3 regions of the uncultured Rossellomorea sp. genome follow, and region 1 is predicted to be linked to each of the others. Evidence: riboswitches for the same ligand, from Rfam matches in the RefSeq annotation. Region 1 holds a riboswitch; each other region holds the start of a gene.
What was found. Region 1 has a riboswitch for thiamine pyrophosphate ahead of Q1B03_RS07325 (ABC transporter substrate-binding protein). Riboswitches for the same ligand answer to the same signal wherever they lie in the genome.
Positions count from the first base shown of each region.

Region 2: another riboswitch for thiamine pyrophosphate. It lies ahead of tenA (thiaminase II); the one in region 1 lies ahead of Q1B03_RS07325 (ABC transporter substrate-binding protein).
Region 3: another riboswitch for thiamine pyrophosphate. It lies ahead of thiT (energy-coupled thiamine transporter ThiT); the one in region 1 lies ahead of Q1B03_RS07325 (ABC transporter substrate-binding protein).

Region 1 is NZ_CANKZT010000002.1:74,977-85,609, reverse strand. Features, by position in the region: gene Q1B03_RS07360 (phosphatase) at 23-451, shown strand; gene splB (spore photoproduct lyase) at 498-1,526, opposite strand; gene Q1B03_RS07350 (transcriptional regulator SplA domain-containing protein) at 1,539-1,784, opposite strand; gene Q1B03_RS07345 (TatD family hydrolase) at 1,910-2,689, opposite strand; gene Q1B03_RS07340 (ABC transporter ATP-binding protein) at 2,682-3,419, opposite strand; gene Q1B03_RS07335 (ABC transporter permease) at 3,421-4,182, opposite strand; gene Q1B03_RS07330 (thiamine-binding protein) at 4,179-4,472, opposite strand; gene Q1B03_RS07325 (ABC transporter substrate-binding protein) at 4,485-5,471, opposite strand; TPP riboswitch at 5,647-5,756, opposite strand; gene Q1B03_RS07320 (phosphotransferase enzyme family protein) at 5,834-6,739, opposite strand; gene Q1B03_RS07315 (aldo/keto reductase family oxidoreductase) at 6,826-7,728, shown strand; gene Q1B03_RS07310 (Fur-regulated basic protein FbpA) at 7,782-7,967, opposite strand; gene Q1B03_RS07305 (cation diffusion facilitator family transporter) at 8,059-8,952, opposite strand; gene Q1B03_RS07300 (heavy metal translocating P-type ATPase) at 8,963-10,633, opposite strand, start outside.
Region 2 is NZ_CANKZT010000001.1:203,654-214,286, reverse strand. Features, by position in the region: gene Q1B03_RS01150 (DEAD/DEAH box helicase) at 1-1,014, shown strand, start outside; gene Q1B03_RS01145 (exodeoxyribonuclease III) at 1,190-1,942, shown strand; gene Q1B03_RS01140 (branched-chain amino acid aminotransferase) at 1,986-2,567, shown strand; gene Q1B03_RS01135 (hypothetical protein) at 2,626-2,934, opposite strand; gene Q1B03_RS01130 (DUF6509 family protein) at 3,107-3,388, shown strand; gene Q1B03_RS01125 (cyanophycinase) at 4,088-6,619, shown strand; gene Q1B03_RS01120 (hypothetical protein) at 6,782-6,979, shown strand; gene Q1B03_RS01115 (sensor histidine kinase) at 7,098-8,264, shown strand; gene Q1B03_RS01110 (response regulator transcription factor) at 8,261-8,860, shown strand; TPP riboswitch at 9,149-9,256, shown strand; gene tenA (thiaminase II) at 9,374-10,072, shown strand; gene Q1B03_RS01100 (ECF transporter S component) at 10,065-10,633, shown strand, end outside.
Region 3 is NZ_CANKZT010000003.1:71,637-82,269, forward strand. Features, by position in the region: gene Q1B03_RS11630 (amino acid ABC transporter permease) at 1-588, shown strand, start outside; gene Q1B03_RS11635 (amino acid ABC transporter ATP-binding protein) at 585-1,307, shown strand; gene Q1B03_RS11640 (RNA polymerase sigma factor) at 1,510-1,998, opposite strand; gene Q1B03_RS11645 (DUF6449 domain-containing protein) at 2,063-4,036, opposite strand; gene Q1B03_RS11650 (ABC transporter ATP-binding protein) at 4,008-4,910, opposite strand; gene Q1B03_RS11655 (GntR family transcriptional regulator) at 4,897-5,292, opposite strand; gene Q1B03_RS11660 (ZIP family metal transporter) at 5,609-6,424, shown strand; gene Q1B03_RS11665 (histidine phosphatase family protein) at 6,504-7,046, shown strand; gene Q1B03_RS11670 (general stress protein) at 7,083-7,406, opposite strand; gene Q1B03_RS11675 (thioredoxin family protein) at 7,539-7,865, shown strand; gene Q1B03_RS11680 (hypothetical protein) at 8,096-8,395, shown strand; TPP riboswitch at 8,479-8,577, shown strand; gene thiT (energy-coupled thiamine transporter ThiT) at 8,647-9,243, shown strand; gene Q1B03_RS11690 (DedA family protein) at 9,392-10,039, shown strand; gene Q1B03_RS11695 (threonine/serine exporter family protein) at 10,166-10,633, shown strand, end outside.

The sequences.
Region 1 (10,633 bases):
AATAGAAAGGAAAATACCTAAAATGAATAAAACAGTCTATTTTCTTTCAAGTAGTCAACAGCGCAGCTTGATAGCTGAAGGGTGGGCCGAGAAGCTCGATGTGTCGGATTGGTCGTTCAAAAGTGCAGGTTGGGTTGCCGAGAGTCGTGCTGAATTCAGCGTTTTAGCAATGAAAGAGTTATGTATCGACATTAGTACCTTCCCGCTTTCGCGCATCGAGATGAATGAACTTGGTGATGCTTCGGTTATTGTTGCGATTCAGGATACAGAATTTGATGATAAGATTGAGATTCCATCTGAATTAGAAGATAAGGTCATCTATTGGAATTTGCCTAATCCAAGGAAGCGTTCCAAGACACCTATTGAAGAATGGGTACACTATCAAGAAATTTGTGATGAAATTGCCATGCGAGTGAAAGATTTAGAAAACATCCTTCCACAACTACATTAAGAGGACTGATTACAACTGAAATTCTATTGTAATCAGTCCCTTTTTTTTATGTGAAATACTCCAGCTTCGCTTTCGGAAAATGCTTCTCCATATACGCATACAGATGATCTTTCATTTCCTGCTCCTCATCCTTCTGATAAATATACTTGCCTATCCCGTATTTCCCCCACTTATATCGACGTTCTTCTTCGTTTAGTTCAAGTTTAGTCATCGGATAATTTTTCTCTATGACCCTTTTAGCCGGTTTTGTGAAACGATGTTGAATAAATTCAAAGGTCAGATCCTTTTTCGCTTCTTCCGGCAGGTGAGCTTCCAAATGTTCAAACATTTGCTTATACCCTTCCTGCCATCCTTCATGGATATAGATAGGTGCCACAATGAATCCTAATGGATACCCTGCTCTCGCTACCTTTCCTGCTGCCTCAAGTCGCTTATCCAGGGGAGATGTACCAGGCTCGAAATTCTTGATCACATAATCTGCGTTGATGCTGAACCGGAACCTTGTTTTCCCGTTATGCTTTGCATCAAGCAGATGGTCGACGTGATGGAATTTCGTTACAAAACGAAGCTTGCCATACTCGGATTCACCAAAATGTTCGATGGCTCGTTTCAGTGTATGAGTGAGATGATCAATCCCTACGATATCGGACGTACAAGCAGCTTCAAAGCGAGTGAATTCAGGAGCTCTTTCCGCGATATACTTGTCCGCCGACTCAAAGATTTCATCCACATTGACATAGGTCCGGATATACGGCTTACTTCCCATCGTTGTTTGCAGATAGCAGTAGTGACAGTGTCCCATGCACCCTGTTGCAAAAGGGATGGCATATTCAGCAGACGGCTTGGATGTATCAAATTTCAACGTTTTTCTTACTCCAACTACTAATGTGGATTTAGCAATGCGATATTTCTGAAAGTGGTTATCCCCAGGCAGATTACGAACCTGGTTATGCGAAGTTGTGTACCGGATTTCCACCTCCATTTTTTCAAACTTTTCTTTGAGCTCTTTACCGAGGGGATATTCCAAGGCATTCGGTTCAAAGTAGACCAATTGTGGCACGAACGGTTTAACCATGCTTCATCCCTCCTACATGTCTCCAAATGATTGAGTATAGGCTTGCTCCGCTTCTGCTTCTGAAGAATAAACCGCAATTTCATGTGTTAACGGATAATAGGTTTCATATAGAAATAATGCCAGTTCATTCGGATTTTCCGGATCATGTACTATGGCTGCTTCCTGCACGTTGGCTACACTTTGTGTGTGGGGGTTTCGATAAATCACATATACGACATCCCCTGCTTGATAGGGCATATATTGATCATTCAGTTCCATTCTTTTCACCTTTTTCCTAAACGTCATTACTATCATTTTTTGTTATCTTCCCGATAAATATGATGGTAAAAGATGTTTATAAAAAAAACTTCTCCTGCACCTACTATGCAAGAGAAGTCACTCTTTTAAATACCATATAAATCATTCGTATTTTTGAATAGTTGTTTATATACATCTGCTTCTGGAATGCCTTTTATCTCTGCTATTTTTTCAATGGTTCGATGCATCATTCCAGGATGGGTCATCCTCCCTTGAAATTCTCCTTCAAACCGCCAAGGACCATCCGTTTCCACCATTATTCCTTCAACAGGATACTTTCTTACAAGCTTCTGTATCTCAATTTCATAAAGGACATCAGGTGTAATGGAGATTGAATAGCCATTTTCAATCATTCTATCAACGGTCTCATCATCTCCTTTAAACCAATGAAAATGAGCTTTCCCTATGGAGTGCTTTTCTAACAGGGCACAAACGATGGGTGCGTGTTCATACACCGCATGAAGGATAATCGGTTTGTTCATCCTCTTTGATTCAATCATGAACCGTTCCAACAGATCGATATACCGCTCAACTTCAACATCAGGATCTTCTTTCATTTTGTAATAAGGCAATCCTACTTCTCCAATCGCCACTATTTCCTGTTGATGCAGCTCAATGAATGATAGTAGTTCCTCAACTTCTCCTTCAGAGGGCAGTTCCTGCTCCGGATGGAACCCTGCAGCTGGTTTGACCCTAGCATCTCTTCTTGAGAGATCTATATTTGTCCTGGAAGACTGAAGGTTGGAAGATACAGTTATGAGCGCTTCAACAGCATACAGTTCAAGTTCCTGCAGAATCTTATCACGTTCATACCAATCGTATAAATCCAAGTGTATGTGAGCATCGATCAAGGAAGGTTTACACATATTGAGAAAGCTCCTCAAAAATGCTCGTTTTCCATTTCAGAAACTCCTCTGTTAAGAGAATCTCTTTGTCCCGGGGTCGGGGAAATGGTACTTTGAACTCTTTCTGTACACGGGCAGGCCGAGTCGATAAAACAATAATCCGATCTGAAAGGAATAGGGCTTCGTCAATATTATGAGTGACAAATAGAACGGAACTCAAATCTTCCTCCCAAATGGAAAGGAGCCACTTCTGCATGTCTAATCGTGTGAATTCATCCAGGGCAGAAAACGGCTCATCCAAACATAAAAAGGATTGAGGACTGACCAGGGCACGAATAAAGGCAACTCTCTGCTTCATCCCTCCAGAAAGATCACCGGGATAAGCATGCTCATATCCCTTCAAACCCGCCCGTTCAATCATACTCATTGCTTTTTCTCTATCCCTTTTTCCGTGCAGCTCCTGACCCAGCATCACATTCTCAATCACCGTTCTCCATGGAAGGAGGGACGGACTTTGAGGCATATAACTGATGGTTCCTCTCTGACCATTAATCGACCTTCCATCTAATTGAATATCTCCTGAATCGGGTGTGAATAATCCGCCGATGACATGAAACAGCGTGCTCTTCCCGCTTCCAGAAGGACCAAGGATCGAGACAAACTCACCTTCTTCCACATGTATGGAAAGGTTATCCAGGATCAGTTCTCCGTCAAAGTATTTGGACATATTTTGAATGGATAAGGTTGTCATGCTATTTGTCCTCCTTCCGATTCCACTTAATCATGATTTTTTCTAATAACAAGATGATGCCAAAGAAAGCCAGGCTGAGCAGCATAATCATAAAGATGGCAACAAATACCCTGTCTGTCCTGAAGGAAGAAGAGGCAAGTGTCATGTAGACCCCGATTCCTTTCTGAGCACCTAACCATTCCGAGATGACTGCCCCCATCACACTATAGGTAGCTGAAATTTTCAGTCCTGAGAAGATGGACGGTAGTGCATGCGGCCATTCAACTTTTCGAAAGATTTGCCCCTTTGATGCTCCTGACATTTTCATGTAAAGAATATACTCGGGGTTCGTCTGTCTGAACCCATCCAGCGCCGAGACCGCGACCGGAAAAAAGCAGATCAACGTTATCACAATGATTTTCGGCAATAGTCCAAATCCAAACCAGATAACAAGTAAAGGAGCCAGGACGATGATCGGAATATTTTGAGACAAAATCATAAGTGGATATATCGCTTCTCTTACTTTAGGGAGGAGATGCAGACCCACTGCAGTCCCGATGCCAATCGTACATCCAATCACAAACCCTCCGATCGTAAGGAGTGTTGTCGAAGCAAGATGTGTTGTAAACGTGGACCATGAGGCGACTCCTTCCGCCCATATTTCTGAAGGTGAAGGCATTAGCCATGCCGGCACCTCAAATACTCTAATGGTGGATTCCCAAATGATGAATAAAAGGATGATGACCAAGAAGGGTCTCCATCCTTTCGATATCCATGCTTTCATCCTTTATACTTCTCCGTTAATTGATCCATTTCAATCCCGGCCGGCTGATATAATACCTTGATTTGAGAAATGACGTTTGAGCTGCCCATTTCAATCATTCGTTCATTCATTTGTTCAATCACCTTAAATAAGTCAGATAGATTTCCTTCCATTGTCGTTTCTAATGGATGGACTTCATAACGGACACCAGATTTATCAATGATCGCGATGGCTTCATCCACGTATGGTATAACGTCTTCACCATTTTTCGTCTTCGAAATAATTTGTATGCTTACGAGTGCGTTCCCCATTTTGTTCACCTCTTAATTTGGTAAAAATTCGTTTGTAAAAGCTTTTTTACTGTCCAGTTCCTTATCTAATAAATTGTTCTCATACATCCATGAAGCATAGTTTTCCCATACCTCAAGCTTCTGCTCTCCCCATCTGTCAGCATCATCCTTGTATTTAGGAGCCAGCCATTCCTGGCTCTTCATGACTAATTCTTCATCAAGATCCGGAGCTGCCTCTAAAAGAATTTCACCTGCATCCTTCGGTTTGTCGATTGCAAACTGATACCCTTTTGAAGCAGCTGCCAAGAAGGCTTTAACCGTATCGGGATCTGATTCAATCATTTTTTCATTTGTTGTCAGGACAGGAGTGTAATAATCCAGTTTTTCAGAGTAGTCCTTTACGTACATCATGTTCAATTCCTCACCGCGAAGCTCTGCTTCAATACCTGTCCATCCATAGTAGATCCATGCAAAGTCAACATCCCGTTTCACGGCAGTAAAGAAATCTGTATCTCCCATGTTTACAAAATCCACTTTCTCTACATCTGCGTTTTCTTGTTTCATAATCGATGTCATGACAGCTTTTTCAACAGGGGAACCCCAACCGCCATAACTTTTACCTTCAAAATCCTTTGGTGTCGTAATATCCTTGCTCTTAGGTGATGCAAACCCCGAGGTATTATGCTGTATAACCGCAGCGATTGATACGAGGGGAACATCCTGTACCCTGGCTTGTGTGACACTTTCCTGGTATCCAACCCCGAACTCAGTTTTACCCGAGGCAACGAGTTGATCTGCCCCAGCCTCACCTGGTAAGATGATATCCACATCCAGCCCCTTCTCTTCGAAGTATCCTTTTTCTTTCGCAACGTATAATCCAGTGTGATTGGTATTCGGTGTCCAGTCCAGTACGACCGATACCTTTTTAAGATCATCCTTTTGTTCATCTGCCGTATTTCCTCCACCGCTGCAGGCAGTTAAAAGAAAGACAGCACAGATGATGACCATCCATTTTTTCATCTTGATTCCTCCTCAAATCCTCATATGTAGTTGTAACGTTTATTCGTTATTCTTCACTTAATAAGGTGAATGAATGTAAAACAAAAGGCAGATGGAACCTAAAAAGCTTTGGGACACTATAACAAAAAGCGCCCCAAGCCTTCAGCCCGGGACGCATCGTTAAACATGATCATGTATTGTTTAAGAGAATGTTTCCTACGCTGGTATCAGCCAGTTCAGGTTCAAAGGGTCAGTATCTACAGGATACAATCTCAACCGGCCATACCGGTTCCCCTACACTTTTACTATGAAATTAAACGTTATCTTCTACCCTACTTTGCCACAGAGTAGATGGATATTCAAGCATTTCCTATTAAAGTTAATTAAATTTGAAAGGCTCGTTCGTAATCACCGTTATCTACAAGTCCGTTAATGAACGGTATATAGGTAGATACAAGATGTGAATACCCTTTTTGATTGTAAAAAAACGTATATTGGACAAGGAAGATAATGACTAAGAATGGCAGCAGTCTCTTCTCATCTTGCGTTAAGGCAGCATCGAAGTGATACCCCGCCAAAAAGGTATGGATACATTCGAAATGCTCTTTCTTATCTTGCTGTACCAGGTCTTTGAGGATCCCTGCGATAAAGTAACCCATATCTGCTATACGGGGGGCTTTTCGTATCCTTTCAAAATCGATGACCCCGGTCACCCTTTCCTCATTTATGAGGATATTCCGCGGGTGGCAGTCACCATGTACGAGTTGATGAGGCAATTTGCTATAGGAGAAAGACCACTCATTTAGCCTGCCTATAAACCCTTTCCCCCATATTTCAATCGATGTCGGATCTTGCCCGGCTATCCACTCTCTCAAATGTGTGTCAACTTTCCATTCTTCTACCTCGTATTTACAGACATATTGCTTTAGTCTGCCATGGAGTTGAAAGAGATACGTTCCCGCCTTTTTAAGAGAAGCTAAGGAATAGACTTGTACTGGCTTTCCTTCGAGGGCTGGATACAGGGAGTAGAAATCTTGATGCTGTTGTACATAAGACTGGTGTGAGACCGTTAGCAATGGCCTTTCAACGGTAAGTCCGCTTTCCTGTAAATAGGTCGTTAAGAGATACTCTTCTTCTAGCATCTTCACAGAAGAATTGAATCTTTTTTTCAAATAATATGTCTTCCCAAGATTCTTTACCTTATAAACATTCGGATGACTGTCCACAGTCTCTATGCAGGAAGGATGAACCTTCCAGTTCAATAATAGATCATGAAGAGGTTCAATCATTTTTAATTCCCTTCCAAACATAGTAATATACGTTTAGTATGACTATGAAAGAATGTCTACATACCATATGAAAAGAGGTTGCATCCATGCAAAGAATACAAATGACGGAAGACTTATCATTCTCAAGAATCATTCATGGGTTGTGGAGACTTGCAGACTGGAATCAATCAAAGGAAGAAACCCTTGCTTTGATCCAGGAAAATATTGAAAATGGAATCACAACTTTTGATCACGCAGATATTTATGGCTCGTACATGTGTGAAGCCTTATTTGGTGAAGCCCTTGCCCTTCAGCCTTCCTTACGTGAGAAAATGGAGATTGTGACGAAATGCGGTATTGTCCTCCCTTCTGAAAATCGTCCGGAACATAAAACACATCATTACAACACGAGTAAAAAGCATATTTTGACATCTGTTGAAAACTCCCTGCAGAATCTAAAAACGGACTACATCGATTTATTATTGATTCACAGGCCAGATCCATTTATGAATGGAGAAGAAGTGGCTGAAGCCTTCACTCAATTGAAGGAAGAAGGAAAGGTACGTCACTTTGGAGTATCAAACTTTAAAGATCATCAATGGAATATGCTTCAATCCTATTTGCCGTTTCCATTGATCACGAATCAAATCGAATTATCTGCCTATCACTTAGAAAACTTCGAAGACGGTACATTAAACCTTTGTCAGGAGAAACGTGTCGCGCCGATGGCCTGGTCTCCACTCGCAGGCGGTGCGATTTTCAAGGGAGAGGATGAGAAAGCCATTCGTCTTCAACATACATTGAAGAAGATAAAAGAAGAAACAGGTGCAAAGGGAATTGATGAAGTTCTATATGCCTGGCTTCTTAATCACCCTTCAAACATTATGCCTATTGTCGGTTCCGGTAAAAAAGAACGCATTCAACATGCAATCGACTCTCTTTCTATTTCTTTAAACCACGATCAATGGTTTGAAATCCTGCAAACTTCTATGGGACATGATGTGCCGTAATAGAACTTAGTACAGCAAAAAAGACGATCCTTTTTCTAAAAGGTTCGTCTTTTTTAATTCGCTATATCGCCACCAACGTAATATTCCAGATAGACATCTTGTAGTTCATTCATGGAGAGCTCATAAAGCTGCTTACCAAAATATTTATATACGCCAATCCTTAATAATTGTTGAATATAGAAATCCTTCTTAAATTCAGGTGTCTTTTGCTTCTCTGATTTATTTTCTTGATGTAACATGTTCATCCCTCCAGTTGAGGATATACCCCAAATCGAGACTGAACTAAACATCCTCTTACACATTGGTAATATTAGGATAAAGCGACAGCTGTTACGTACAAACGTGATGATGTCCCTCTGTGACACTTTTTCCCTCCACTTGAATCGTAGAGTGATGTATAGCAAATTCCTCTTCAAGATAGGCTGAGAGCCGTAATAAAATCGTATCTCGATTCACTTCGCTTCCCACCACCACATGACAGCTTAGAGCTGTGAATCCCGACGTGATGCACCATACATGAAGATCATGGACTTCAATGACTCCCGGGATAGCTGCCAGGCCATTCATCACTTGTTCCGTATCGATACCTTTTGGGGATCCCTCCATTAAGATATGAATGGAATCCTTCGTTACTCTCCATCCGGAAATGACGATTAGAATGGCAACCATGACAGAAGCAATAGGATCCGCCAAGTTCCAATTAAAGAAATAGATCAAGAGTCCGGCTGCGATGGCCCCGACCGATCCCAACATATCACCAAGTACATGAAGAAAGGCACTTCGGACATTCAAGTTATGTTCTGTATCCCCTCTCATTAAGATCCATGCCACGATCATGTTTACAACCAGACCTGTGATGGCGATCACCATCATACCTGGTGAAACTACAGGAGTATCTATAAAACGGTGATACGCTTCCCAGAAAATATAGAGTGAAACGAGAATCAACGTGATGCCATTCATAAACGCCGCCAGTATTTCGAATCTCTTGTACCCATACGTCTTCCCTTTATCCGAAACCTTCTCACCTATATAAAAAGCTGCCAAACTAAGACCTAAAGCGGCTGCATCACTAAGCATATGTCCCGCATCGGAAAGAAGAGCAAGACTATTTGTGACGATTCCACCTATGACTTCTACGATCATAAAGGTGAAAATAAATAGGAAACTGATTAATAATGCTTTTTTATTCTGATTGTGTCCATGACTGTGGTCGTGACCCACTTGACATCCCTCACTTCCGGTCTCTTACTCTTAATAATCTAAGACCATTCAATGTAACGAGTAATGTCGCTCCCATATCGGCAAAAATCGCAATCCATAGAGTAAGCCAACCGGGAATGACAAGTAATAATGCAAGGAGCTTGATACCGATGGCAAATGAGATATTTTGCTTGATGATGGTAAGCGTTTTTCGACTTAAGCGAATGATATATGGCAGTTTTGAAAGGTCATCGTTCATTAGCGCGATATCGGCCGTTTCCAGTGCTGTATCGGTTCCTGCCCCACCCATGGCGATTCCTACATTTGAAGCAGCAAGTGCTGGGGCATCATTGATTCCATCCCCAACCATGGAGACTTTTCCATAAGTGTTCATGTATTGCTTAACAAAGTCTAATTTATTCTGGGGAAGCAAACCTGCTTTGATTTCTTTGACTCCTACCCTTTTTCCGATCGATCTTGCCGTATTTTCATGGTCTCCTGTAAGCATCATTGTTTGCTCAATACCCAATTGATGAAGGCTGTCGATGATTTCGCGACTTGTTTCCCGCACTTCATCTGCTACGGCTACAAGAGCCAAAGCAGTATCCTCGACTCCGAACACCATGACCGTTTTCCCTTCCCGTTGAAGCATTTCAATTTCAGCTGAAGGAGTATTTACAAAGAAGCTATCGGATCCCAGGAAGTATTTGTTGTCACCTATTCGGCCACTGATTCCTTTACCCGTATGGGATTGAAACTCAAGCACTTCACAGTCCCCATACTCAATGTTCAGCTCCTTCGCCCTTTTTAGAAAAGCGTGAGCGAGGGGATGCTGGGAGTGAAATTCCAGTGCAGCCATCTTCATCCACAGCTCTTCTTCTTCTACATCTCTTAATCGTATAAAATCCGTTACTTCAGGCTCTCCTTTAGTAAGAGTTCCTGTTTTGTCAAAGGCGATGGCCTTTAAACGCCCTAATTCTTCTAAATACACGCCGCCTTTAATAAGAATGCCATTCTTGGCTGCGTTCCCGATGGCCGTTACGATGGCTACGGGAGTCGAAATAACCAGTGCACAAGGACACCCCACTACCAGGACGGATAGTCCCTGATACACCCAGGTTGACCATTCTGCTCCAAAAAGCAGGGGTGGTATGATCGCAACAAGGAAAGCGATGACCATAATAATGGGCGTATAATACTTTGCAAATACATCCACAAATGCTTGAGAAGGGGCCCTTTCTCCCTGTGCTTCTTCCACCAGATGAATAATCCTGGCGAGAGTCGTGTCTTCAATACGCTTTGTCACCTTAACCTTTAGATACCCTTCTTCGTTTAATGTTCCTGCAAATACAGCATCACCCTGGTGTTTCTCCACTGGTACCGATTCTCCTGTGATCGCTGCCTGATTGACAAATGAAGAGCCTTCGAGGATGTCACCATCCATGGCAAACTTCTGACCAGGTTTGACCACCATGATGTCCCCGATTTCAATATCCTCGGCATCAACGGCAAGCTCCATTCCATTTCGTATGATGATGGCTTGAGGAGGGGCAATGTCCATCAGTGAACGAATGGACTCACGAGCCTTATCCATAGAGTACGATTCCAGAACTTCACTGATGGCAAAAAGGAGAACGACGATCGCTCCTTCACCCCATTCACCAATAAACGCAGCTCCAATAATCGCAATGGTCATTAAGGT
Region 2 (10,633 bases), on a different contig from region 1:
ACTATTGTGGTTGGAACTCCAGGGCGGCTATTGGATCATCAGAAAAGAGGGAATCTCGATCTATCACATCTTATGTTTTTGGTCATTGACGAAGCTGATCAACTTCTGCAAATAGGTTTTCTAAATAAAGTTGAAGAAATTTTAAGGAAAACTCCGGCTCAACGTCAAACGATGTTATTTTCTGCGACGATCCCTGCTGACATCAAAAAATTGGGTCGCAAATATATGAAAACTCCACAATTTATCGAGGTGGCGGAGGCTGAAAAATCTACTTCCATTAATCAATTTGCCATTTTTACAGTGGATCGGGCCAAGCAAGACACAGTCATTCAATTAATAGAGTCATTTCAACCAAGTAAATCCATCGTTTTTTGCAGAACGAAACGACGGGTGACGAAATTATATCAAGTGCTGAAATCAAAAGGATATAAAGTGGCTGAACTTCATGGGGATATCCCACAAGAAAAGCGTGAAGTTGTAATGGAACAATTTAGGAACGGTGACGTACCAATGTTAGTTGCGACTGACGTTGCTTCCAGGGGATTGGATATTGAGGGAGTCACTCACGTATTTAATTATGACATGCCTGAGAAAGCCGAGACCTACATTCACCGAATTGGAAGAACCGGGAGAGCGGGTGAAACAGGCTTAGCTTATACACTTTATTCTTCTGAAGAAAGAAGCCTTCTGGACGGAATTGAAACAGAGCTGAATTGTCGCATTCAAAAGCAAAATCTAGGGAATACCATTTCTCTAAAAACAAAAACAGCCTCTAAGAAAAAAGGAGAAAAAAGACAAGGTAAAAGGAAAAGCAAGGAACTGGAATCCCGGACAAGAGGGAAGGACAAGTTCAAAGATAAACAAATGACGAGCAGGAAGTCCTCTAACTCACCAGAACAAAAACCTTCAAAACATTCAGAGGGGACAGCAAGAGTAACGAAGCCGGACTTAACAGGGAGAAGAACAGGAAAAAAATCTTCTTCTAAAACATATAATCAAAAAAATAAACGATAAAACCATGCACACGCATGGTTTTTATTGTGTCAAAATTCTAAGGGGGAGCTGAAGTTATACCAGAATAATATCGCATAATCAAATATGTTATATCAGTATAATGAATGTCTTTCGTCGGTTTTATGGTAGGATAATAAAGGGTATTGCTATGAGTAAAGGAGTTAAATAGATTAATATGAAATTAGTATCATGGAATGTAAATGGAATTAGAGCGTGTGTGAAAAAAGGATTTTTAGATTATTTTCAACATATGGACGCAGATATTTTTTGCCTTCAAGAAACAAAGCTTCAAGAAGGGCAAATCTCATTAGAGTTAGAGGGCTACCATCAATATTGGAACTATGCGATGCGAAAGGGATATTCAGGAACGTCCATATTCACTAAAAAGGAACCACTCGCTGTCTCATATGGTTTCAATGATGACCAGATAGAGCCAGAGGGAAGGATCATTACATGTGAGTTTGATTCTTTTTATTTGGTGAATGTTTATACCCCTAATTCAAAGAGGGATCTGTCAAGATTGGGTGAACGTCTGGAGTGGGAGGATACTTTAAGGATGTATCTTCTTGATTTGGATCAACATAAACCTGTTGTTCTATGTGGGGACCTGAATGTCGCACATACCGAAATAGATTTGAAAAATGACAAATCAAATCGAGGGAATTCAGGCTTTACAGATGAAGAGCGCGGGAAAATGACGATGCTGCTCCAGAAAGGTTTTGTGGATAGCTTTCGATATTTACATCCAGAAAAGGATGATGCCTTTAGTTGGTGGTCTTATATGAGTAAAGTGCGTGAACGGAATATTGGGTGGAGAATTGATTACTTTATTGTGTCCAATCGTTTATCCCCTGCAATAAAGAGTGCGGAAATCCATTCTGAAATCCTGGGAAGTGATCACTGTCCTGTATACTTAGAGTTAGAGTAGTACATACAAGAAGTAGGCAAATTACATTTACGGAGGGTAAAGGATGTTACGAAAAAGATTGCTGCAGTATATTGAAGAATCAAAAGGCACCGTTTCTTTATTTCAACAGGAAAAAGAATATGCAGTAAAGCATGGATTGTTGCTGGATGCTCGCGATATCTCTACTCCAGAGTCGGGTTCACGTTATCAAGATGCTTATATCGAGCGCTGTAATAAGGAAACAGAAGATCTAATCAAAAATGAACCTGTCACATTTCTTGATCAGCCTATCAGCTACTTAAAAGAACATAAGAACGAGTTCATCTTCCTCGAATCAAATTGGTTTGATGTGATTGGAGTGGATGCTGTTTCATTGGAAGTGGATGATGTGTTCGGAACGTATGATGCGATGCTGGGATTGAAGCTCCAAAAAAAATATCGTACACACATTGTCCAGTATTTAGAAGGAAGGCTTCAAGGAGAAACGTCGTATGACTTATTGTTTAATGGGGAAGATGGATTATGGGATCTAAACATCACATTAAACGATCACCCGGATTTTCATGAAGGTTTATCGATGCTTGCTGTATATGAGCTCATATATGATTTCCTTTTTCTTCTCCTTCAAACGGTGGATGAGGCTTAAAGTAATATGTGAATAAAAATAGAGGGACGGACCTTGTTAAGGTCCGTCCCTTTAATGGTTATCCTTTATTTCCAGGACGCTTGCTGATTTCTTCTGTTACGACATGGGCAAGGTCATCATTGCCGAATAGGGAGAGGACACCCAGTAAAGTCGTGTCGGGAATTTCTTCCGATTCTTCTTTAGGGACCGTTAAGTCAATTCCTTGCAATAAGGCGGGATTTTCCCCTTGATTAGGGTAGGCTTTCTGATAAAGGATTGCAGGGTCAAGGTCGTGATTCACACACCATTGCGCAAACACAAGGATCATCATATGCTCGTCCTTTTGATAATTTTCAATGATTTTTTCTTGCATCTCTTTAGAATTCATTGCATTCTCTCCTTAAACTTCGTATCTACTTCTATTATAACGAAGTTTGGGGAGCAAACCCATTCATTTACTTATGAGGCTGAATAGAGGAATACGTTTTTAAAATCCACCGGTTTAGGTGTATAATAGAATGATGAAAGAAACTTGTTTCACATTGAAAGGAAGTTAAAAAATGAACATTACAAGTCATAGTGCCGAGGAACTGAAAGATCCTACCGGTATTCTAAATGGAGATCGATATGAAGTTATTCTTGATATTGAAGTACCCGAGGATGATGAGCTTTACAGAGAACAGGGTATTTACATAAAAGTCATTTTTGTTCGAGACGAGAACGGTTCCAGGATTGTGCAGTCGACCATTGTAGAAAGAAACACTGAAACGTATCTTGATTTTGAATTAGAAGAAGATGAAGAAAGTCTCATTCTTTCATATTGCGAGGAAAATATCGGCTAATCGATATAAGCTGCACCCTCTACATTCGTAAACAAACGAATGTAGAGGTTTTTTTATTGGTTCATTTATTACCTCACCATAAACATCCAATTTTAACCCTTTCTTTCTAATATGATTGATAATTCAGAGATTTCAGAGTTGGCATGGAAATTGCATAATAATTAATTGAAAGGCTCTATTCGTAAAGTTTGTTGCTATTGTAGAGAAGAAAGTAATAGTTGATTTCCGCTACAGGATGCTCGCTTTCCGCGGGGCTGGCGGTGAGCCTCCTCGGCAAGCCTCCGGGGTCTCACCTGTCCAGCTATTCCCGCAGGAGTCGAGCATCCTTCCGCTCCAATCAACTTTCTAAGCATGTATCCTTCATAGAAATCTATAATAACAAGAATTTTAGCAAGCAATCTCATTTAAGGTAAAAGAGATTGAATTTCATTTTAAGGAAGAAGGATTATTTTTTTCTAGTTACATTGTTTTCTTACACACCTTGAAGCTCTGTCATGAAAATACTGTTTAAGATGGTGAGGGGAACTGCGCAGACTCCTGCGGAAGTACGGACGTGTCGAGACCCCGGAAGCGAAGCAGTTCCCCTCACCATCCGGCATAAACCTGGTTGACAGAGCCCTGGTAGATTCTATGCTCGAAAACAACAATCTTTGCGAAAAGAGCCAATTGAAAATAGATTAATAGAAGGGAGAAATGTTGATGAATGGTTATTGGGGTAAAGCGAAGAAACTATTCATTATTATGACTGTATTTACAGTTATAATCAGCTTGGCAACTTCCAGTGTATTTGCCAAGGAAAACGAGAGCAGCATCAAGGGGAATCTAGTGATTGTCGGAGGAGCTTTAGGTAGCAGCAACTCGGCTGTTTACGAAGAGTTCATTAAACTATCAGGGGGGGAAAAGAAAGCGAAAATAGGAATCATTCCTTCTGCTTCAGGCTCTCTGAAGTCATCAAATCAATTTAAGAAAGATTTGATGTCGTATGGAGTAGATGAAAAATCAATTGAAATCCTTCCTCTATCTGCTCACGATTTCTCAGGCACAGAGGAAGACGAAAGTAAATGGAAAAATAATGCTCAAAAGAAAGAAATAACAGAAAAAATCAAGAAGATGACAGGAATTTGGTTTGTCGGAGGAGATCAACTTAAGATCACAGACACATTGGTTAAGGAAAATGGGAAAAACACGAAAGCTTTAGATGAAATTTGGAATGTTTACCGGGAAGGAGCCGTTCTTGGTGGGACAAGCGCCGGAGCAGCCATCATGAGTGATGTGATGATTACGGGTGGTGACAGTTTAGGAGGTCTTCGTCAAGAGTTCATAACGGAAGACGTATCCAATCGAGATGAAGAATATGCACCTGTGTATATCGAAAAAGGGCTTGGATTCTTCCAATGGGGGATTGTGGATCAACATTTTAATGAAAGATCTCGTCTTGGCCGACTAGTAGCTACAGCCATCCATTACGAAACAAACAAACATCACTTCGCCTATGGAATTGATGAAGATACGGCGATGGTGGTTAACAACGAAAAACAAACGATTTCAGTATTAGGAAGAAGTAACATCACGGTAATAGATGTAGCACAATCAACTTCCACTGGAAAAGAAATAAAGAACGTTGATCTTAGTTATCTATCTCCTGGTGATGAACTTAATGTCAAAACGAAGGAATTTACGATGAGCGGGGATAAGGTTGAAACAAAAGGCTATGAATATTATAACTTTAAGCCTCTTGCAGCTACGGGTGTTCTATCATCCTATGGGACACTCCCGCAATACCTGTCGTATTCCCTAGTGGACAATGAAGCAGTAAGTGAGGTACATAGTTACCTTTATGATAGTAAAGGAAATGGTTTTGAGCTCGGATTCAAACAGACAGATGAAACAAACGGATATTGGGGTTATCAGGATGGTCAAAAGGATTCTTACTCTTTATTGCATGTGAAGATGGATATCTCTCCAGTATCGGTCCGCTTTAATGAGAAAGACCGTCTGACACAAGAATATAGGGAGTCAACATTAGAAGTACCTGAGAATTCTTTTGATCCTGAAACAAAGGGAAGTTTGGTGATCGTCGGGGGAGCTTTAGGGAGCAGCAATGAAGAAGTGTACCATGAATTTATTAATCGTACTGGGGAAAATGGGAAAATAGGGATTATCCCTGCAGCAAGTTCCAGTTTGAAATCATCAAAAGCATTTAAAGAGGATCTTTCCTCATATGGTGTTCCGACAGAAAGAATCGACATTCTTCCTATATCTAATCATGACTTTAAAGGGACGGGAGAAGACGAGTCCCAGTGGGCAGATAATAAGAATAACCCGGATTTGGCAGAAAGGATTCTAGAGTATGATGCCATTTGGTTTGTAGGTGGTGATCAAACGGATATCACTCGATCCCTATTAAACGAAGATGGATCGAAGTCAATGGCTCTTGAAAGCATTTGGGAAATCTATCGTAATGGAGCCGTTCTTGGCGGTACAAGTGCAGGAGCTGCAATCATGAGCGATGTGATGATCGCAGGTGGAGGAAGCTACGAGACTCTATCAAAAGGATTTACAGATATGTATGACGGGATGTCTCAACAAGAAGGTGGACCTGGATATCTTGAGAAGGGATTAGGGTTCTTCCCGTATGGTATTGTGGATCAGCACTTTGATAAAAAAGCACGATTGGGGCGTTTAATTGCAACCAATGCTGAACATGGAGAAGAAAATGAATTCGCCTATGGCATCGATGAAGATACGGCGATGATAGTGGATAACGAAGCGAAAACCATTGAAGTAAAAGGTAGAGGCGGCGTTTCCGTAGTAGATTTGAGTCAGTCAAATCTATCACAATCATCGCATACGTATAAAAATATTCAATTATCATGGATTACCTCTGGAGATCAATTAAATTTAAATACAAATGCATATACGATCAGTGATCATAAGGTTTCAACAAAAGACTATGAATATTACGAATATAAAGCTGCTCCCCATACAGGAGTATTAACGCCGCACCCTTCTCTTGCAAACTATTTAAGCTATAGCCTTCTTGATAACTTTGGCCAGGATGAAGTGAAGAGCTATAGTTTTTCTGAAGATGAAGGCTTCGAACTGACTTTCAAAAAGGGAGATCAAACGGAAGGCTTTTGGGGTTATAAAGATGGAAACAAAGATGATTACTCATATCTCAATGTGAAAATGGATATCGTACCAGTAAAAATCTCGATTGAAAACAAATAGAATTGAACGGAAAGCCTGGGCGGATTGACGCTCAGGCTTTTTCAAAGTGAATCAACTTTTCTTAGGTCATTTGCCAGTATATTTGATTGGTAGCATCTGATATACTAGTGATAACAAAGTGCTAGCAGTTGCTAACAGATAGATAGAAAAGGAGGGCGAACCTTGTCAGATCAAGGAAGAATGCAGCTTAATGTAAGGGTTGATACGGAAACATCAAAGAAATTGGATGAAATCGTTGAATACTATCAGCAAAACACGAAGATTGGAAGAGTTTACAAAGGCGATGTGTTAACTGATATCATCCATAAATCCTACGAGGTCATGCAGAAGCAAAAAGCGATTCAAAATCGGAAATATTAATATTTTTCTGTCTTGGGATTCATATGATCAACTCCTCTAATAGATAATGAAAATTCAGCCACTCGGTATGAAAATATGGGATAATTCATGTAATAATATAGGAGACATGTTTAAAATAATGAAAGTAAAAGAGGTCCTCATCGTGCAAATGCCGAAAAAGTTAATCAATATTCAAAAAGGGTCCGGAATTTCCCCGTACATATGGAGCATCATCAGCATCCTGCCATTTTATTTTATCTTTCAGTCCTCCTCTACGATCGAAATTGTTGTAGGGATTTCCTTGACCATCATGTTCTTTATTTCTTTACGATTTGCTTTTATTTCAAAGGACTGGCCGGTTTATTTATGGACATCAATTTTAATTGCGATATCCATTACCATGACTATTCAATTTAATTTTATCTACTTTGCTTTTTATATTGCCTATTATAATGGGAATATAAAAAACCGGGTGGCGTTTTTAACCCTTTATATTATCCACCTTGTGTTAACGACGGCATCGATCAATTATAATTTTGTTATACAGGATGAATTATTTTTATCTCAATTTCCTTTTATTCTGATCATTTGGATAAGCGTCATTCTGTTACCGTTTAATATTTATAATCGAAATAAACAGGTGCAGCTCGAAGATCAGTTGGAAGATGCTAATAAACGTATTTCAGACTTGGTCAAGCAGGAAGAACGCCAGAGGATTGCCCGTGATCTACACGATACTTTGGGTCAAAAGCTTTCTCTCATCGGTTTGAAAAGCGATCTGGCCAGAAAATTGGTGTACAAGGATCCAGAGCAGGCCCGGAGTGAATTAAAGGATGTTCAGCAGACGGCACGAACCGCTTTGAGTGAAGTAAGGACAATGGTTTCACAAATGAGGGGTATTCGATTAAAGGACGAAATCGTCCGGATCAAACAGCTATTAAAGGCAGCGGAAATTGATTTCGTGATGGATGATGAAGTCATGCTGCCCCAAGCATCACTCTTTCTGGAAAATATCTTGAGCATGTGCCTAAAAGAAGCCGTGACGAATGTTGTCAAACATAGTAAGGCTTCATACTGTGAGCTCATCATTGAAGAGTCGGATAAAGAGATGACCATTGTGGTGAAGGATGATGGTGTAGGAATCGGAGGAGATTACACACAGTCTAAAGGCAGCGGTTTAATCGGGATGAGAGAACGCTTGGAATTTGTAAATGGAAGTTTAGACATCCTTACAGAGAATGGGACCATCTTGATTATGAGAGTGCCGAAAGTGATTAAGCAGACAGACAGGGAGGGAATGGAATGATTCGAATTGTTATCGCGGAAGATCAGCGAATGTTATTAGGTGCCTTAGGCTCGTTACTTAGCTTAGAGGATGATATGGAAGTGGTGGGAAAGGCGGGCAATGGAGAAGAAGCCATTGCCCTCGTCCACGAGCTGCAGCCGGATATTTGTATCATGGATATTGAAATGCCTAAAAAGACCGGTCTTGAAGCAGCAGAGGAGTTAAAAGGCGAAAATTGCAAAGTGATTATCCTGACAACCTTTGCCAGGTCCGGTTATTTCCAGCGTGCATTAAAAGGGGGAGTGAAGGGTTATTTGTTAAAGGACAGCCCAAGTGAAGAACTGGCGAACTCGATTCGCCTTGTGATGGAGGGTAAACGTATTTATGCACCAGAGCTCATGGACGATGTGTATAGTGAAGAGAATCCTTTGACAGACCGTGAAAAGGAAGTGTTGGAGCTGGTTGCTGACGGGAAAAACACGAAGGAGATAGCCGATGAGCTTAGCCTGAAAACGGGTACCGTCCGAAACTATATCTCTACCATACTCGACAAGCTTGAAGTTAAAAATCGAATCGAAGCCATCACTCAATCAAAAGAAAAAGGATGGTTTAAATGATGGGCAGGGAGGGACTTCCAACATGGAAGCCCCTCCCTACTTTAATTGTAATGATTGTCATCCCATAATCCATTTTTGTATATTTATACATTTGTAGTATGCAGTTAATATTGCTGTAAAGAGCTTTATTCTTAAAGGAATTTCATTAAAATTTTTAAAGTGGGTATCCTTTGCTGTGATTGGTTTTGTAGGGGAAGGGCGAATGGAAAATTGATGAAAGGTTTTCTTTTTGGTGTTGACAAGCAAAAGAATCATGGTACGATAGCATCGAATACAAAATTTCATAGGACGATCCACTAGGGGTGCCTTATTAAAGGCTGAGATTAAAGTATGACTTTAAGACCCTTTGAACCTGATCTGGTTGAGACCAGCGTAGGGAAGTGGTGTTTGACGGTCGCGTAGAATCGTAATCTTACATTCTGATCTCAAGCCACTTTCTGTATGCTGCATGCATAATGGGAAGTGGCTTTTTTGTTGCCCAGTTCGGGTCGTCTGGAAAAGGAGAAAGATATTATGTCATTTTCAACGTACTTAAGAAACGAAGTAAACGAAATTTGGGAAGCGAGCTTTCAACATCCTTTCGTTAAAGGGATTGGTGAGGGAACCCTCCCCCTTGAAAACTTCAGGTATTACATCCTGCAAGATGCCTATTACCTATCCCACTTTTCAAAGGTGCAGGCACTTGGGGCAGCCAAAGCAACAGACTTACATACTACCTCTAGAATGGCAACACACGCTGTTGGGACAAATGAAGCAGAGCTTTCACTTCATGAAAATTTCTCAAATCGATTAGGGATCACGGAAGAAGAAAAACAGCAGTTCGAACCTGCTCCTACGGCTTATGCGTACACGTCACATATGTATCGGTCCGCTCAGTATGGGGGGCTCGCAGATATTCTGGCGGCAATACTCCCCTGCTACTGGTTGTATTATGAGATCGGTGAACGCTTGAAATCATGTACACCTGAGGAGGCCATTTATCAGGAGTGGATCGCAGCTTATGGGGGAGAATGGTTTCGGGAGTTAGTGGAAGAACAGATTCAGCGACTGGATGGATTGGCAGCAACGATGACAGAAACAGACAAGGAAAGAATGAAAGAGAATTTCATTTTGAGCAGCATTTATGAATTCCAATTTTGGGAAATGGCATACACACTCGAGAAATGGCCGTTTCAGTCTTCTTTAGTCAAAGAAGGTAAAGTACATGTCTAAATTAAAGCTGACGGACATTTTAGTAACGGTCGTGATCTCCATAGGTTTTGGAATTATATATAAGCTTTGGGGACCGGTTTATAACCTGTTAAAGCCATTTGGATTGCATGCGGATCAACTGATCTATGGCATGTGGTTCATGGCGGCAACCGTGGCTTTTTTAATCATTAGGAAACCTGGTGTCGCACTTCTGGCAGAAATTGCAGCATCTTCAGGGGAATTTCTCATGGGAAGTGAATGGGGCCTCGAGGTACTCCTATTCGGTCTTATTCAAGGATTGTTTGCAGAGTTGATTTTCCTTATCACCCGCTATAAGCGTTATGATGTCATCATCATTTGTGCAGCAGCTGTGGGCTCAGCAATTGGCTCAATCCTGATGGACTACTTTAAGGGATACATGGGAGACCTGGTTCTGTGGAATTTATCACTTTTTATTGGTGCCAGATTAATAGGATCCATCGTGATAGCAGGCATAGGAGCCTTTTATCTCGTTAAGGCTCTGGAGAAAACGGGGGTAACCAGTTTAGTCAGAAATGCAGAGCAAAAAGATTATGACGCGTT
Region 3 (10,633 bases), on a different contig from region 1:
GGTTTATCCGTGGGAGCTATCTTTTTAGGTTTAATCTTCGGACTGCTGATGGGGATATTCAGGATTTCTCCCTACCTGCTCGTTCGAACGCCTTTCATTTGGTACATAAACTTTTTTAGAGGTACTCCATTATTTGTACAGATTCTTCTCATTCATTTTGGTGTGATGCCAATGATCATGACGGAGATTAATCCGGCCGTGTCTGCGTTAGTGGCACTATCGTTGAATGCCACGGCATATATCGCCGAAATATTCCGCGGGGGTATTCAGTCCATTGACCGGGGGCAGATGGAAGCTGCCAGGTCATTGGGGATGACCAATATCCAGGCGATGAGGCATATCATTATCCCTCAAGCATTTAAGCGGATGATTCCTCCACTTGGAAATGAGTTTATCGTGTTACTGAAAGACTCTTCCCTGGCAGCGGTTATCGCAGCTCCTGAGCTTATGTACTGGGGGCGTGCCATGCAGGGGCAGTATTATCGTGTATGGGAACCGTATTTAGCAGTCGCTATTATCTATTTAATCCTTACTCTATCTCTTACGTATCTACTAAACTATATTGAGCGGAGGATGGCAACCGAATGATTAAAGCAGTGAACCTTAAGAAATCCTTTGGAGAATTGGAAGTATTGAAAGATATTAACGTCAATATCAAACCGCAAGAAGTGGTTGTAGTAATAGGGCCTTCAGGTTCAGGAAAATCAACGTTTCTGCGTTGTTTGAACCTTTTAGAATCGATTACCGATGGTCATGTTTATATTAAAGACCGGGATATAACGGCCAAACAAACAGATATCAATAAAGTACGTACGGATGTGGGAATGGTTTTTCAGCAATTTAATCTTTTCCCTCATAAAACCGTGATCCAGAACATTATGCTCTCACCGATGAAGGTAAGAAAGTGGCAAAAGGATAGGGCGGAGAAGAAGGCATTAGAGTTACTTGATAAGGTGGGACTCAGGGAAAAAGCGTATGTGTACCCGGACTCCTTATCAGGCGGGCAGAAGCAACGGGTGGCCATTGCACGGGCCTTGGCCATGGAGCCTGAGATCATGCTGTTCGATGAGCCTACTTCAGCCCTTGATCCAGAAATGGTAGGAGAGGTGCTGGAGGTAATGAAACAGCTTGCGAAAGAGGGCATGACCATGGTCGTGGTCACCCATGAAATGGGGTTTGCGAGAGAAGTCGGGGACCGTGTCATCTTTATGGACGGAGGGTACATCGTGGAAGAAAACAGACCGTCTGAACTCTTCGGGAACCCCAAACATGAAAGAACTCAAGCGTTTTTAAGTAAAGTGTTATAATTTGAGTCAAATGAAGGGGAAGCGTTCTAAATTTAGAGGTCATGTCCAAAGTTGAAAAACATTTATTTTCAACTTTAGATGATTTGTTTTCAAAATACTGGATTTATTTTCAATTTCAGTGTATTTGTTTTCAACTTTCAACATTTATTTTCAAATCCTGAATTCCACAACAAAAGGAGCCTTCTCAACAAGGCTCCTTTTTCTATGCGGTATGTTCTACATAAATGATCGAGTGCAGCTGCTTTCTTGCCCGGTGAAAACGGGTTTTGACGGTGGAAGGAGTGAGGTTCAGCTTTAAAGCAATCTCCCCATCACTAAGATCCTGTGTCACTTTCAATGACATGACTTCCTGCTGAGAAAGTGGCAGCCTCTTAATGTTTTCCTGGATGCTGTACTTAAGAAACTGTGCTTCAATTTCCATTTCCAGAGGGTTATAATCCTGTATTGATTGAACCTCTTCATCATTTTCCATATAGACTTCATTGCGTTTCGATTCTTTTCGGATGAAATCGATTGCTGTACATCTTGCGATAGAAGTGAGCCAGGACTTCGTTTTGGTCGAATCCAGTAAAGTATCGATTTTGATGTACGCTTTAAGAAATGTTTCCTGGACGATGTCCTGTGATAAGTAAGTGTTTTTCGTTAAGTTATAAGCAATATGATAAATCAGCTTGTGAAATTGTTCATACATCTCCTCAAATGAGGGGGGAGATGAGGGTAGCTGAAGTGTGTCCATAGGATTTAACCTCGACTTTCTATTCTAAATCATTCATTTCCTTTATTAAAAAAGGAGGAGCATCCTTTTCTTCCAATCCACGTATCTCCACATATCCATGGTTTTTATACTTAATGATGACCATATATTCGTTTGTTATGGAATGGTAGACGAACTCATTCATGATTCCTTCGATGTGTTTGGAATCCGTAATTTCAATCCCTTTACCTTCCTTCTTTAACTCAAGTGCCGCTTGTTGTTGGTCCATGACGTTATATAGACGATTCCTGTAATTCTTTTGATCGATCACATACATCCACTCAATATCCGATGAAGTGACTTTAATATCATCTAGATACCCGTTGTTCTGCAACCAAGTTTCAAAATTCTTATAGTTATTTTTCACTCCAACATTGATCCATCGATTCTCTGATAGGAGAAATTCGACGTTGTAGAGGTTTACTTTGTCCCGGTCTTCAAATGTACCATTATATGTTTCTTCTTTTAATAGATTGATGGCTTCCTTGATCTGTTTCGTATCGATAATAGATATCTGCTTTCGCCCGCCCATGTCAGCATAAATCGACAGCTTGTCTACACTGTTTGGATCTACGGAGAAGATTTCTTCTGTTGTTTCTTTAAAACTCTTCATTTTATATAAAGCAGTATAATGTGATTTAATCTCTTCTATATTTATCCGATAGTTTCTCACTAGCTTGCTTCCATTATGCATTTTGTAATAAAGGAAGACCTGTTCGCTATCCTCGTCTGTAACGGTACGATCCTGATTGTTGACGATTTCCTTATGAAGGTTCAGGACGGCTTTAATGGTTTGAGGGTCGTTTATAAAGTGATCCTTGATAAGGCTATCTGGATTGTCCCTCAGGGAATAATAGCTGTTGCTGATATGGACCTTTTCTATGCCCTTTAAATCAGGAATCTTCTTTTCATATTGAAATAAATCGAACTGAATGAATAAACCGATAAGAGAGATGGACACGGCAAACCCGGCAAAGCCCTTCCAATGACGGAACACTCTCCAATGTTTTTGTAAAACCATTTCTGCAAGATAATAGCCTATGAATGAACCGATGAAATAGCCGAATAAGGTCCATCCCGTCTCTTGATAGATTCCATTGAAGTACATACCGCCGACCAGCATGAAACAGAATGCGACTCCATATTTGAATAGGGGTCGGAGGACAGGGAATACAATAGCAAGTGACGCTGCTTCTACTTTTCTCGTTTTATATAATACATACGATAAAACATAGAGTAGGAGAGTGATAGCTATGAACAGTGTTACATCTAATCCGGAAAAGATTTTATTCTCAAGATATACGGCCTTGATGACAGGGGAATATTGTTCGATTTTGATATTGAAAAAATAATCCTCTGGAAATCCATATAAAAGATTTTTCAAGCTAAAGCATACGAGCATAAACATTCCAGCCGGTAATAGGAGCAGGATGTAAGTCATTACTCCCTGTACAGCTGTTAGTCCCGTTATCATGCCCACAAAGGTAGCGGCTGTGAACAGAAGGATGTTCATTAGGATCGTGATGCCGCACCAGACTAAAATGTCTTGAACATCAATGAATTGCTGAAGATCCGTAAATGAATAAAAGGAAAGTAAAATCGCTGTATTCAGTACAATTGGCATGATGAGGATGACGATTCCTGTAACGGTAAAATGATAAAACAATTTGCTGCGTGTCAGCGGAAGGCTATGCATGAAGTCTGCAGCCTGCTTTACATGTAAATAACGGAAAAGGAAAAGGGATAAGATGACCGGAACGAACAGCATCAAACCCATTTGAATCGGGTATTGCATTTTAAACAGGTTCTCGTAAATGGCAATCGGATAGGGTTGATTGTCGTTGGAAAGTTTACCGATAATGTCAACCGGCAACGAAAAGAGAAGTCCGATAAAATAAACGATCCCTACCCATCCAACATTCCTAAGGCTTTGAAGGATGACTTCCTTATTGATCCATGATGTTTTGGATGGCATATCCGACGTCCTCCATTTCATAAACAAAAATTTCTTCAAGGGTCAACGGTAACATATCGAAAATAACTGGATGATAAGGTTGGATCTTGCTTCTTACCTGTTGTTCATCCCCTCGAACGATGCAGAGGGATACGCTTCCCCTGGTCTCTTCGTGCAGAAGGTCAAGTTCGGTAAAGAGCTTCTGCGGCATTTCGCCTTTAAAGGCCAACTGAACTTTATGAATCCCGGATTTCAAATCATCAAGCTCTTTCTCCAATAGAAATCTTCCTTGATGCAAAATTCCGATATGATCACAAACATCCTCCACTTCACGAAGGTTGTGAGAGGAAATAAGGATCGTCATCTCCCGATTGGCAACTTCTGTGATCAGCACGCTTTTTACTTTCTTACGAACGACAGGATCCAATCCATCAAGGGGCTCATCCAGAATGAGCACATCCGGCTGAGTGGATAATCCTAGAATGAAGGCTGCTTGACGCTGGACGCCTTTCGAAAATTTATGAAGCTTTTTATGAGGGTTTACCTCAAATAGGCCGGTTAGAGATTGATACTGATGTTCATTCCAGCGACTATAGGTGTTTTGATAAAATTTTGCCATTTGATTCAAGGTATAGTGAGCGAAGAAAAAGGGTTGATCAGGAATGAAAAACAGGGTTTCTTTCGTTTTGATATTCTCAAAGATCGCTTGGTCTCTTAAGAGAACGTTCCCGCTATCCGGCTTTAACACTCCCGCAATGGTTTTGAGTAGTGTCGTTTTTCCTGCCCCATTCGATCCGAGCAGTCCATAAATCGATCCTTTTTGAACAGAGAACGAAACGTCATGAATAATTGTAGTACCTTCAAAGGATTTACTTAATGATTTAATCTCTATCATCAGATTGATTCCCTCCTGCCGATGCCTCGATGTCAGCAATCATCTGCTTTAAGTCTTCAGGCGTAATCCCTAAATAAAGAGCTTCAGACAAAAGTTTAGACAACTCTTCCTTTACTTTCATAATTTTCTCCGCATTTTGAATGTGACTTGAAGGATTAACAAAGCTACCCCGTCCTTTCACCGAATAAATAAACCTTTGAGTTTCTAGTTCCCTATAAGCTTTTTGGATTGTGTTTGGATTTATGGTCAGCTGTTGGGCCAATGCACGAACGGAAGGCAATTGTTCGTCAGGCTTCAACACCTCATTAATGATCAACTCTTTTAATTTCTCGACTAATTGTTCATATATGGGCTTTCGACTTCTTAAATCAAGCTCAAACATATCCACCCTCCCAACCGTATAAAGTGTACTATGTGTCTTAATACAGTTAAAGTATATAACAAGTTCTACCAGTTTGGGAAGAGGGGAAATGAAAATATTCTTGAAAAGCTGGTAAGTGTGGTATTCACTTTGACTTTTGTGAATAAGGACTCCAGGTTTGGGAGTAAAAAGAATGATACAAACACAAACTGAGATGAATAACATATATATAGAAAAGTGATAAAGCATGGTAAAGATGACATTTCCTTTGACAAAGAAAGTTTCCTTGATGCAAAATGGTGGTATTAAAATTTTTGATCGGAGGAGAGGGTCGGTTATGTTCTTAGATTGGTTAAGTGGATTCAACCCAGCCGTCCAGGCACTTTTTGGCGGTACATTGACATGGGGATTAACCGCACTGGGGGCCGCGACGGTTTTTTTCTTTACCAAAATAGAAAAGCATACTCTGAACATGATGCTTGGGTTTGCTGCAGGTGTCATGATAGCAGCATCGTTTTGGTCACTTCTTGCTCCATCAATAGAGTTCAGTGAACAAAACGGTCAGATTCCGTGGCTCGCTCCTGCAATCGGTTTTTTGCTTGGCGGCCTTTTCATTCGACTATTAGATTTTGTCGTACCTCATTTACACTTAGGGAACTCAGCAGAAAAAGCGGAGGGACCTCCGACTAAATTTAAAAAATCAACCTTACTATTTCTTGCGATTACCCTTCATAACATTCCCGAAGGTTTAGCCATCGGTGTGGCTTTTGGGGCAGCGTCAATGGGACTTGGTGACGCAACATTGGTAGGGGCGATCGGGCTCGCGATCGGAATTGGTATTCAGAATATGCCTGAAGGGGCGGCCCTTTCTATTCCATTGCGCGGAGAAGGGATGTCACGTCTGAGGTCCTTCAACTATGGTCAGCTTTCAGCTATCGTTGAGCCCATTGCTGCCGTAGTTGGTGCAGCTGCTGTCCTATTAGTGCAGCCATTGCTTCCTTACGCACTTGCTTTTGCTGCAGGGGCAATGATTTTCGTAGTAGTGGAAGAGCTGATCCCAGAGTCTCAATCCTCTGGAAGTACAGACTTGGCCACATTGGGACTCATGTTGGGATTTGTTGTAATGATGATTCTGGACGTATCGTTGGGTTAATAAAAGTAAGCATGCGACTTAGGTCGCATGCTTTTTTTATTTCCAAAAATAGTATAATGGTAGTGAAGGGGGTGAAAATGTGAAGATTGGTCTCGTAAGGCATTTTAAAGTAAAAAGAGGATACCCTGAAAGATTTGTAACATCCGAAGAACTAATGAAGTGGGTAGAAGAGTACGATGAGTCTGATGTAGAAGAGAATGAGGTTGATCTTCATGATATTGAATGGAAGAAGTGCTACGCAAGTGACTTAACCAGGGCAGAAGTAACTGCTCGAAAAGTCTATGCCGGGGATATCGTATCGTTGAAGGAACTACGTGAAATCAGACTATCTCCCTTATTCAATTACAAGAGAAAGCTTCCTCTGTTTTTACATTTGTTTATGATCCGGGTAGCCTGGTGGTTTAATCATCGTTCTCAGCCTGAAAGTAAGAATGAAATCCTTAAAAGAATCAACAGGATTGTCGAAGCGATCATACATGAGGGTGAGGACGTTCTCATTGTTGGGCATGGCGGGATTATGATGTTTATGAGAAAAGAGCTGATTAAACGAGGGTTTAATGGCCCTAAGTTTAGAAGACCAGCAAACGGGAAGCTATATGTTTTTCAAGACAAAAAAGGATGATTCCGGGGAATCATCCTAAGTCATTGTTCTATAAGGTCAGTTCTTAACAATCAATAATATCTTTCCTTCATCGAGCTTTCCTTCGTACTGATCCGCTTCTGCGTGGGAAAATCCAACTTCCATCAGCTTGTTTCGGAGTTCGTCGCCTTTATTCAGAATCATGTTCCCTACTGCAGTCCCGATGCCTGTTTCCTTAACACCGATCTCATTGGCGTCAGCCCGATCAGCGACTCTGTCCGTCCGGTCATCATCATGGGATAATACATAAAGATTGTGTTTGTCGATACCTTGAGAAGAAAGCTTTTCAACTTCTGTAATTAATTCCTTATCGTCATAAAATTCCTTAACAGTCGGTTTCAATTCAATCTCCTCCATTTTTCAAATTATTTTGTCTTCGTTTATCTTTTCCCGCGGGTTCCTATTAGTAAACCTTTGAATAGGTGGGTATACATATTACTAGTGTGTGTAATGAAAGAAGGGAGACGGTTAGATATGGAAGAAGTTCATTCTTTAGAAACTATCAATGCTACTCTGGCAGGAGAAAAGATGGTGTTACTATACATATCCAGACCCAATTGCTCTGTTTGTCACGCTCTACTGCCCCAAGTGAAAGGGGTGCTGGAAGAGTTTCAAGATGTAAAGTCCATTCATGCCGATGCAGGGGAAATACCGGAAATAGCTGGTGGGTTCTCTATCTTTACTGTGCCGGTGGTCATCGTATTTGTAGATGGAAAAGAAATGTTCAGGAAGGCCCGATTCGTTCCAATCGATGAGTTACATACCCAAATGTCCCGTCTGGTGAAGATGTTAGACAACTAAACAAACGTTTGATTAAGCGTGAAAGTTGTTGGTTTGTCAAAGTTTACAGTATTAAACGGTTGTTTAATACTGTGAAAATTAAAAATCGAGAGCTGTTTTAAGTTGGGGATTATAGACAATGAAAAAGAGCTGCTAAAAAAGTAGCTCTTTTGTCATGGTTCGGTGAATAGGTATATAATAGAGAGTATACGAGTATAGTAGTCATGAAGAAATAAAAGGGGGCTTGATGAATGATCAGATTGTCCAGGACAAAGAAAGTCATGTTACTTGGTTTAGCAATCATCCTCATAATAGTAGCCAACCGGATTTCCAGTGTACAACACTTGACAGCAAGAATTGCCACTAACCTGTATATCAGCCTGAAGTATCAAGATCTGGACCTCGAATACCAGAACGTCGAATTCTCACCCCAGTTTGGAGATTATTCTGTAGCGTATAAGGACAAGGACGGAAAAGTCTATGGATTCATGGTTACCCCTAAGTCAATGCCCGTCATCATACTTCACGATCCTCTTAATGAGTCACCTTAATCAATAGCGAAGTTAAAGAGTGAACCTCTCTATCTTTTATCATTTCATTCTTCATGTATAATAAAACCAAACAACTTTATAAACGTTACCACAAGGGGAGCGAAAGCTGAGAGTGAACAATCTGTTCTGACCCTCTGAACCTGTTAGTTAGTACTAGCGTAGGGATGTGGATAGTAAGCAGCATGGCTTATTTTTCCTTTTACATTCAGCCCCCTTATGGTTTCGTTTCATCTTACAAGGGGGATTCTTTTATGAAAAACATGCGTCTTGTCGTTTTACTTGAAGCCTCATTGATGGCGGCATTCGCCGTTATCCTTGATATGCTTCCTTCTATTAAGCTATCACCCAGTATCTCCATTTCGATAGCAATGGTTCCTATTTTTCTATTGTCATATCGAAGAGGATGGAAGGCTGGTATACTGGCTGGATTTGTATGGGGCCTATTGCAGATTGCCTTGGGTGACGCTTGGATTGCGACTCCAGTGCAAATGGTAATTGAATATTTCATCGCCTTTGCCTTTATCGGTCTTGCCGGATTCTTTTCCGGTAAGATCCAATCCTCAGTAAGAAGTAACCGTCGAACTAGAGCGGTCATGTGGGTAGTGGCTGCTACGTTTTTAGGTAGTCTGGGTCGATATTTTTGGCACTTCATCGCAGGATATGTCTTCTTTGCAGAATATGCGCCAAAAGGCATGTCGCCGCTACTTTTTTCATTAGCAGCAAACGGAATCACCATGTTGGGCTCAGCTCTTCTTTGTTCAATCGCTCTGCTGATCGTACTCAACACAGTGCCAAGATTGATCAAAGTAAGGGTATCTCCTCAAGAAAGCAACCGAAAGGCATCCTAAGTTATTTGGACCGGTCACTATAAAGAGGCTGGTCTTTTTTCTATGAAAATACATCCCAGGTCTTAGAAGTATTTACTTCTACGGCTTCTGTTTGCATGTTGGTGATTTTTTTATACTTAAGTTATTCGTTCATATAGGAGTGACCTCGATGGAAGAAATCATGGCAAATTATTCGGCAGAGTGGGGGATATGGGGTGTATTGCTTTCTCTATTTATTGAAGGAAGTGCTTTCCCTTTTGTGGGCACTTTTTTCATCGTAACAATGGGATTTATTTTAGAATTAACGTGGATGGAGATAGGAGTGCTTTCTCTAATAGGAAGCTTTCTTTATACAGCGGGTAGCTATATTCCTTATTTTATCAGTTCAAAATTAGGTGCGAAGCTTGAGGCAAGGTTGAAACCTGAAAAACGGAAGAAGCTCAAAGAAGCTCAGGAAAAGTTCAACCGTTACGGAATCTGGAGCGTAGCAATTGCAAGTCCCCTTCATTTAGGAAATATCATCCCCTTCATGGCAGGCATGGCAAAAATGGATTTGAAAGTGTATTCTCTCCTTACTATGCTTGGGATAGCTCCGTCTACCTTTTTTTTCTTAAGTATAGGCAAGTTCTATGATGGTGATAGAGAAGTGATCTTGGGGTTGGTAGAAGAATATCAACTGTTGGTTCTAACAGGATTTGTGCTGGTAACTGTTTTGTACATTCTCTTTAAAAGGAAGAGAAAAGGGAATAGAAGGATGATTAGTAAAGATTCGGAGACTGAAAAATTTTCGTCAAGTTACAAAAAAACTCAATCCTAAAACCCTCTACGCAGATTAAATCTTCGTAAAATCATCCCCTTCCTCATTGCTTACACCCATTCTTTCCTATAAACTAGACCTATTCAAAAAATAGCACGTGTGGAGAGATCTATATTGGAAGCAAAAATGATAAGAAGATATGACATTATGGAGGTAAGTTTGCTGGCGGGTAAGATTATGCTGCAAAGTGGTGCAGAAACGTATCGCGTAGAGGATACGATGATGCGGATCGCCGCTTCTTATGGGATTTCAGAATCTCACAGCTATGTTACACCAACAGGGATCATCTTCTCGATTGAAACGTCTGAACCAACGAAAACGAAGCTTATTCGAATAAACGAACGGTCTACCGATCTTGAAAAAGTAACCCTAGTGAATAGTATTTCAAGGCAAATCAGTAAGGGGCATCTCACCCTTGAAGAAGCATACAATGCTTTGGAAAAGCTTGATCAATCTGATCTTTCTTACTCCTTTGTGATTCAGGTATTGGCCGCTTCGATTGCAAGCGGATGTTTTCTCATCATGTTCCAGGGAATGTGGAATGACTTCATTCCTGCGCTTTTCGCTGGTGGAGTCGGGTTTACGAGCCTGATC